One region of the Mesorhizobium sp. CA12 genome, then DNA from elsewhere that is predicted to be linked to it. Evidence: predicted binding sites of a transcription regulator. Region 1 holds the regulator's gene; the other holds the start of a gene.
What was found. The regulator HrcA, encoded in region 1, represses chaperone genes, less so after heat shock. The targets are predictions, from matches to a motif close to GTTAGCACTCNCNNNNNGNGAGTGCTAAC.
Positions count from the first base shown of each region.

Region 2: LB520_RS20460 (co-chaperone GroES) is a predicted target of HrcA. The motif match lies at 2,362-2,390, and genes of this name have one in related genera.

Region 1 covers NZ_JAIUHT010000022.1:39,469-43,677, reverse strand. The annotation lists gene rdgB (RdgB/HAM1 family non-canonical purine NTP pyrophosphatase) at 1-593, opposite strand, end outside; gene LB520_RS26515 (VOC family protein) at 593-1,003, opposite strand; gene rph (ribonuclease PH) at 1,188-1,904, opposite strand; gene hrcA (heat-inducible transcriptional repressor HrcA) at 2,124-3,206, shown strand; gene LB520_RS26500 (hypothetical protein) at 3,278-3,475, shown strand; gene LB520_RS26495 (PQQ-dependent sugar dehydrogenase) at 3,597-4,209, shown strand, end outside.
Region 2 covers NZ_JAIUHT010000012.1:162,931-167,139, reverse strand. The annotation lists gene LB520_RS20485 (transglutaminase-like domain-containing protein) at 1-612, opposite strand, end outside; gene LB520_RS20480 (DUF1488 domain-containing protein) at 606-896, opposite strand; gene LB520_RS20475 (hypothetical protein) at 1,021-1,245, opposite strand; gene LB520_RS20470 (hypothetical protein) at 1,329-1,679, opposite strand; gene LB520_RS20465 (hypothetical protein) at 1,691-1,951, opposite strand; gene LB520_RS20460 (co-chaperone GroES) at 2,444-2,782, shown strand; gene groL (chaperonin GroEL) at 2,839-4,209, shown strand, end outside.

The DNA of each region.
Region 1 (4,209 bases):
TGGCCGGGCCTCCAGCCATGCTTTTCTTGCGCGCTCATCTCGCCAAAAGTCTTGTCGAAACCGTTGGGCAGGAACACCGGATCGTAGCCGAAGCCGAGCGTGCCGCGCGGCGGCCACACCAGCCTGCCTTCGGCCTCGCCGCGATAATATTCGGCCTCGCCGTCGGGAAATGCCAGGCAGATGACGGCGACGAAGCGGCCGGTGCGCTGCGCGGGCTCCGTAGCGCCAACCTCCTGCAGCGCCACCTCGGTGCGCTGCATGGCCATGCCGAAATCCCTGCTGCCGTCCGGCGTCTCGGCCCAGTTGGCGGTGTAGACACCGGGCGCGCCGTCGAGCGCGTCGACGCAGAGCCCGGAATCGTCCGACAGCGCCGGCAGGCCGGTCGCCTTGGCGGCGGCATATGCCTTGATATAGGCGTTCTCCTCGAAGGTGGTGCCGGTCTCGTCGGGTTCGGGCAGGCCGTATTCCTTGGCCGATTTCGCCTCGAATCCGAACGGCGCCATCAGGTCGGCGAATTCGCGCAGCTTGCCTTCATTGTGGCTGGCGACGACGATCTTTTTTTCCCCAAGGGAATGAAAAGGTTGCGAGTGCATCAGAAACCCCAGATCCTTGGCTCGGCGAACTCGATCGAATTGCCCGACGGGTCGCGGATATAGATCGAGTGCCCGCCCTGCGGCCATTCAAAATCGCTTTCGATGGCGATGTTGTTGGCGGACAGATGCTTGCGCCATGCAGCGATTTCATCGGCGGTTGCCGCAAAGCAGAGGTGCCCTTCGCCGGCCGTGCCGTGCGGCGGCACCTTCAGCCGAGCGTCCGGCGCCGGCGGGATTTTCGTAGCGTCGGCATTGAAGAGAAGCAATACGCCGTCGCCGCAGCGGAAGAAGACGTGGCGCCCTTCGACCTTGCCCAAGGCTTCGAGGCCGATGATGTCGCGGTAGAAGGCTTCGGCGGCGTGTAGGTCTGTGACGTAGAGGGCGGATTCGAGAATTGCGGAGGGTATCACGAGGCCCCCCTCTCTGCCCTGCCGGCCATCTCCCCCTCAAGGGGGGAGATTAGCTGTGGCCGCGCCGGCACCTCTTCTGCAGCATTGGTGATTGGCGAAAGCCGGCGTGACATACAATCTCCCCCCTTGAGGGGGAGATGGCCGGCAGGCCAGAGAGGGGGGCCTAGGCTCGGCATTGGAAACCCTAAGCCACCGCCATCTGCTGCAGGCTCACCAGCCGCGAAATACCCTTCTTCGCCAAGCCCATCAGCGCCGCGAACTGCTCCTCGGAGAAAGGCTCGCCCTCGGCCGTGCCTTGGATCTCGACGATGCCGCCCTTGCCGGTCATGACGAAATTGGCATCGGTGCCGGCCGAGGAATCCTCGAGGTAATCGAGGTCGATGACCGGCTGACCGTCATGGATGCCGCAGGAAATTGCCGCGACATGGTCCTTCAGCACTTTGGCGACGCTCACCATCTGGCGCGCTTCCATCCAGCGCAGGCAATCGTAGAGCGCCACCCAGCCGCCGGTGATCGAGGCGGTGCGGGTGCCGCCATCGGCCTGGATCACGTCGCAGTCGACGGTGATCTGCTGCTCGCCCAGCGCCTGCAGGTCGACCACGGCGCGCAGCGAGCGGCCGATCAGCCGCTGGATCTCCAGCGTGCGGCCGCCCTGCTTGCCGGCGGAGGCTTCGCGCCGCATGCGCTCGCCGGTCGAGCGCGGCAGCATGCCGTATTCGGCCGTCACCCAGCCCTTGCCGGAATTGCGCATCCAGGCCGGCACCTTTTCCTCCAGGCTCGCCGTGCACAGGACATGCGTGTCGCCGAACTTCACCAGGCACGAGCCTTCGGCGTGCTTGGAGACGCCGCGTTCGAAGGAGATGGCGCGCATTTCGTCGGCTTGGCGTTTGGAGGGGCGCATTCGACCTTCTTTCTTGTCGTTTCCGGAATCGTGGCCGGCTTGTAGACGCATGCGGGGCAAGTCGCAAAGGAAAAGGACGCCGCGCAGGAAAACGGGCCGCGTGACCGCAAACGCGCCACCGGTGACCGCAAACGCGGCGCTAGGTGACCGCGAGCGCGGCACCGGGTTGCGCCGCCGTAGCTTAAGTCTATATCTTTCGGAAGGAGGTTTCTCGCCGGAATGAACAAACCAGTCGATCCGACGTCGCAGTCGCCGGTACTTCAGTCACTCGACATGCGCTCGCGCGATATCTTCCGGCGGATTGTCGATTCCTATCTGCGCGACGGCGAGCCGGTCGGCTCGCGCAGCCTGTCGCGCATCCTGCCCTCTTCGCTGTCGCCCGCCACCATCCGCAACGTGATGAGCGACCTCGAGCATCTGGGGCTGATCTACGCGCCGCATGTTTCCGCCGGGCGGCTGCCGACCCAGACCGGCCTGCGCTTTTTCGTCGACGCCTTCATGGAGCTGGGCGACCTTTCCGACGACGAGCGCCGCACCATCGAGGCGCAGGTGCGCGCCTCCGGCTCGGGCGCGACGCTGGAGCATATGCTGACCGAGGCCAGCCAGATGCTGTCGGGCATGTCGCGCGGCGCCGGCCTCGTGCTCGCCTCCAAGCACGAGGTGGCGCTGAAGCACATCGAATTCATCCAGCTCGAGCCCGCAAAGGCACTCGCCGTGCTGGTGTCGCAGAACGGCGATGTCGAGAACCGCGTCGTCGACCTGCCGGCCGGCACCACCGTGTCCCAGCTGCACGAAGCGTCCAATTTCCTCAATGCGCATATCCGTGGCCGGACGCTGGCCGAGGCGCGGGCGGAAATCGCCCGCATCAAGGACGAGACAAGGGCGGCCCTCGACACGCTGTCGCAGGATCTGGTCGAGAAAGGCCTCGCGGTCTGGGCCGGCGCCGAAAGCGGCCTGCCGGCGCGCCTTATCGTGCGCGGCCGCGCCAATCTCCTGGAAAACGTCACCGCCCAAGCGGACATCGAATTGCTTCGCCATCTGTTCGAGGATTTGGAAACCCAGGACGGACTGCTGCAGCTGCTCGATCTCGCCGAAGAGGGGCCGGGCGTGCGCATCTTCATCGGCTCGGAGAACAAGCTGTTTTCGCTGTCCGGCTCCTCGCTGGTCGTCGCCCCCTATCGCGACAAGGACGCCCGCGTCGTCGGCGCGCTTGGCGTCATCGGGCCGACCCGCCTGAACTACGCCCGCATCGTGCCGATGGTCGATTACACTGCACAACTGATTTCCCGCATGCTTCGTTAGGTGTATCGATATTCAGGTGAGGCCGGCCTGACCTGAACCTCGACACAGCTGAGGGAGCAAAGGAGAAGAACATGGCGCTGGAATCGCTCAAGGCCCAGATCAGCCTGCTGCTCGAGGAAATGGTGAACCAGCCCGAGGACGAGCACGAGATCCAGGAGCAGCTGCGCGAGAAATTGAGGGAGATGCGCGCCATGGGCCTGCCCCTGCCGGCTGATCTCGTCGAGTTGGAAAAGCGCCTCGACGACGATCTGGATGCCGAAGAGGCCTGAGGCCGGCAAGTCACGTGCGCGAGCTTCTCTTTTCGATCGTTAGCCCAATATGTTCTATCTCCGGGGCCTTATCGACTGAGGCACCCGAAGGCGGGACATAGTGGCAGAGACGGAGGACAGCATGATGCGGATCGCCGGCCTTGCGGGCCTCGCACTGGTTTTTGCCACGGCTGCCTTTGCGCAGCAGACCGATCAGCCCTTGCTCAGCGGCGAAAAAGCTTTCGGCGACTGGAAAGCCGACCGTCCGGGCGTGCGCCGGCTGCTGAAACCTGAGGATTTGCCGAAACCCGATATGACGGAATCCGCCTCCAACGGCGGCGGCGTCACCGATCGTCCCGAGGATGCCAAGCCAAAGCTTCCGCCCGGCTTTTCCGCCGAGCTGATCGCGTCGGGCGTCGACAGTCCGCGCGTCGTGCGGGTGGCGCCGAACGGCGACCTCTTCGTTGCCGACAGCCGGGCGAGCCAGGTGCGCGTCTATCGCCTCGCAGAAGGCAGCGCCAAGCCTGCACAGGAGTCGATCTTCGCCAAGGGCCTGACCCGGCCCTACGGCATCGCCTTTTATCCGCCGGGCGACAAGCCGCAATGGGTCTATGTCGCCAACAGCAACAGCGTCGTCCGCTTCCCCTATCGCGAGGGTGACCTGGAAGCGTCTGGCAAGCCGGAAACCATCGTCGCCAAAGTCCCCGCCAGCCACCACTGGACGCGCGACATCGCCTTCTCGCCCGACGGCAAGA
Region 2 (4,209 bases), on a different contig from region 1:
GGGGTCGACGACCGGGACCCCGATGTCGCCGAGATGTCCGTTGACGTAGCGTGCAGGAATATTGAGGCAGCGGCACAAAGTCAGCGCGAGATGGGCGAAGTCGCGGCAGACGCCTATGCGTTCCTGGTACGCCTCGAAGGCCGTTCGCGTCGATCTGGCCTGCATGTAGTCGAATTGAATATGACCGTGGACGAAGTCGCAGATTGCTTGCACGCGGCCCCAACCTGGGGCAGTGGCGCCAAACATGTCCCACGCCGCCTGGCTGAGACGATCGGTTTCGCAGTAGCGGCTGCCCATTAGGTAGACAAGGCAGCCGTCCGGCAAATCCCACACCGCTACTTCGCGGGCAGCTGGCAGCAGCCTGTCTATCTTGCCGTCATCCTCGATCGTTGCATCGCCCCATATCGTCAGGTCGCCCGCGGGCGCGACAAGCCGGCGGCATCGGTTGCCAAAGAGATCATGGTAGGTCGATGTCGGAACATCGGGCGTGGTGAAGACCGTTTCGGGGATCCTGATGTCGGCCGCGCGGTCGTCGTGGACCGATAGCAGGCATACCAATGCGGTCGGTTGCTGGCAGGTCAGCGTGATCTCATAGCCGTAGCGGATCAGCATGTGGATCTTTCCTGCCGGAAATCAGCGGGGGTCAGAGTGCAGGATTCGCGACGGTTGCGGGAGTAGGCTTGGCAAGCAACATCATGGATGGACATCAGCAAGGCCTCGAATGCTGAAAGGTATCTTGTTTCAGCAGGCCCGGTCTCGGCCAAGGCGATATCCGATTTCGCGAGCGCCTGACATCGACCAAGAAGCAAGCCGTCATGATCGGTGAGGCCGACGGCGTTGCGCGCTGAAAACGTGGAAGTCGGTCCAGGAGCGACCAACTTCCACTCGACGGCCATTTGATGGTCCATAGAAATTGCGCCCGGACGCGCCGCCCTCATTTTCCCAGACCGCAAGCGCGGCGACGTTGCGGGTCCGACAGCTTTCGTCGTTATGGCCACTCATGATGTTAGCCGATCCTCATTACTCGCCTTCCCCGGCGAGAACGCCCGAATAGAGCGTTGCGCCATTCGCATCGGCGATCGTCATGGCGTCCGGCCGCTGCGGCATGTTCAGGGTCCCAGCCAAAAGCCTGGCGATTTCGATCGCATCGTCGAGGTCGGCGGCTTCCGCGGCCTCGCGGCCGAGCACGGCATGCGCATCGTCCGCTTCTCGGGTGCGATAGAATTCGATCATGATCTTCATCATCATCCATCTCGCTGTGTCAGTTCTCGCCTTAGCCGCGAGGGGTACTGATGTCAGGAAGTCTGGTGTGGGCGCCGAACACGCTTTTAGGCTTGGGCAGGGCCTTTTCCTGCTTCGGCTTCCTGATTTCCCGGCTCGAGCGTTTCGGTCCCTTTGCCATGTGCGAACGTCCTTTCGATGAGCGTTATGGTGTCACCCGGCGATGTGGCGACCGGTTCGAGACTGTCTTGCGTCGCCACCCGTTCATGAGGTTCGCCGTCGTTGCGGATGCGGTACTGCGCCGAATCTTCCCTCGGCGGGAGTCTGGCTGTGATCCGGTAGATTTCCGAAGTCTTTGGAAACGTGCCGAAGCCGCCCTTCAGCCGGACAGCCTGTCCGAGAGCAAATAGATGCGTTGCGGCTTCGCGGCGGACCGGGTGTGGGTTGCGTTGCATCATCGTGGTTCTCATCATTGTCTCTGGTCCTGCTCCAGTGCGGCTTTGAGCGATGCCGGTTCGATCGGCACCATCTGCCGCGTAGCACCGCTTGCGGAGATCGCCGGCAGGTGAATGAAGGTGGCGACGCGGCGCCACGCGATCAGGGAAGCTCCTTCGAGGGCTTCCTCGTCGTGATCGACGCGGTAATCCCCGGGTGGTTGCGGTGCATCAAAGCCGGGCAGCGAAAACGCCGACTTGAAGCGAACGATAGTTGGTGTGGTGCGGCTGGTCATTTGTTGCGGCTTTCAGCGGAAACCCGCGCCTGCGCGTTTCCCTATCATTCCCACTCGAACCACCGGAATGATGCCCGACGCTGCCAGTACATTCGTGGTCAGCGTCGATGTCATTCCAGGGGTTCGAACGGAACGAAATGTGCGCCGGACCGGCGCTGCACTCGTTTTCGAGAATTCGGTGGTGAATGGCGGGGCTCTGACACAAAGCCAACTCGACCAAATCAACGAGTTTTACCTATGCGCCTCATTTGAGTTCTAAACAAGGTCGAGACGCTTTTTATTTGTCCCTTGAAATAACAGACGCACGCCCGCAGAATTCAAGCCGGCAGAAAATTTCCCACAAGTACGGATGAATTTCTGCGCGGCTCGAATTATTTCATTCGAATTCTTGGCCATCGGCGAGAAATAATTCTGGCACTCCTATCTATCGAGTGCCAACCCGCCTATACAGAGGCAGGGGCCGCCCAATGCCGGCCACAGAAAGAAGTTCCCATGAAATTCCGGCCACTCCACGACCGCGTCGTCGTTCGCCGCGCCGAAGGCGATACCAAATCCAAGGGCGGCATCATCATTCCCGACAATGCCAGGGAGAAACCGCAGGAAGGCGAAGTGATCGCCGTCGGCCCGGGAGCACGCGACGAAAGCGGCGCCTTGATCGTGCCCGATGTGAAAGCCGCCGACTTCATCCTGTTCGGCAAATGGTCCGGCACCGAGGTCAAGATCGATGGCGAGGACCTTCTGATCATGAAGGAAGCCGACATCATGGGCATCATCGACAAGAGCGAGACCGGCATCGTCGACAAGACAATGGCCGTCAAGAACGCCGCCTGACCGGGCAGTCTTCACGGCAAGCCGCGCACTCCAATTTTCGAACGGGATCAACGATCATGTCTGCCAAGGAAATCAAATTCTCCACCGACGCGCGCGACCGCATGCTGCGCGGCGTCGAGCTCCTGAACAACGCCGTCAAGGTGACGCTCGGCCCCAAGGGCCGCAACGTCATCATCGACAAGGCTTATGGCGCGCCGCGCATCACCAAGGACGGTGTGACGGTGGCCAAGGAAATCGAGCTTACCGACAAGTTCGAAAACATGGGCGCCCAGATGGTGCGCGAAGTGGCCTCGAAGACCAACGACCTTGCCGGGGACGGCACGACCACCGCCACGGTGCTGGCCGCCTCGATCCTGCGCGAAGGCGCCAAGCTGGTCGCTGCCGGCATGAACCCGATGGACCTCAAGCGCGGCATCGACCAGGCGGTCACCGCCGTGGTTGAGGAAATCAAGGCGCGGGCCAAGAAGGTCAAGTCGTCGGCCGAGATCGCGCAGGTCGGCACCATTGCCGCCAATGGCGATGCCAGCGTCGGTGAGATGATCGCCAAGGCCATGGACAAGGTCGGCAATGACGGCGTCATCACTGTCGAGGAAGCCAAGACCGCCGAGACCGAGCTCGACGTCGTGGAGGGCATGCAGTTCGACCGCGGCTATCTCAGCCCGTATTTCGTCACCAATGCCGACAAGATGCGCGTCGAACTGGAAGAGCCCTATGTGCTTATCCACGAAAAGAAGCTCGGCAACCTGCAGGCGATGCTGCCGATCCTCGAAGCAGTGGTGCAGGGCGGTAGGCCGCTGCTGATCATCTCCGAGGACGTCGAAGGCGAGGCGCTGGCCACGCTGGTCGTCAACAAGCTGCGCGGCGGCCTCAAGGTCGCGGCCGTCAAGGCGCCGGGCTTCGGCGATCGCCGCAAGGCGATGCTGGAAGACATCGCCGTGCTCACCGCCGGCCAGATGATCTCGGAGGATCTCGGCATCAAGCTCGAAAACGTCACCATCGACATGCTCGGTCGCGCCAAGCGCGTGCTGATCGACAAGGACACCACCACGATCATCGACGGCGCCGGCGCCAAGGCCACCATCCAGGCGCGCGTCGCCCAGATCAGGGGTCAGATCGAGGAAACCACGTCCGACTACGACAAGGAAAAGCTGCAGGAGCGGCTGGCCAAGCTCTCCGGTGGCGTTGCGGTGATCCGCGTCGGCGGTGCTACGGAGTCGGAAGTCAAGGAAAAGAAGGACCGGATCGACGATGCGCTGAACGCCACGCGCGCGGCTGTCGAGGAAGGCATCGTGCCCGGCGGTGGTGTGGCGCTGCTGCGCGCCAGGTCGGCGCTCAAGGGCCTGACCAGCGCCAATGTCGATGTCACCGCAGGCATCTCGATCGTGCTCCGGGCGCTCGAAGCGCCGATGCGCCAGATCGCTGAGAAT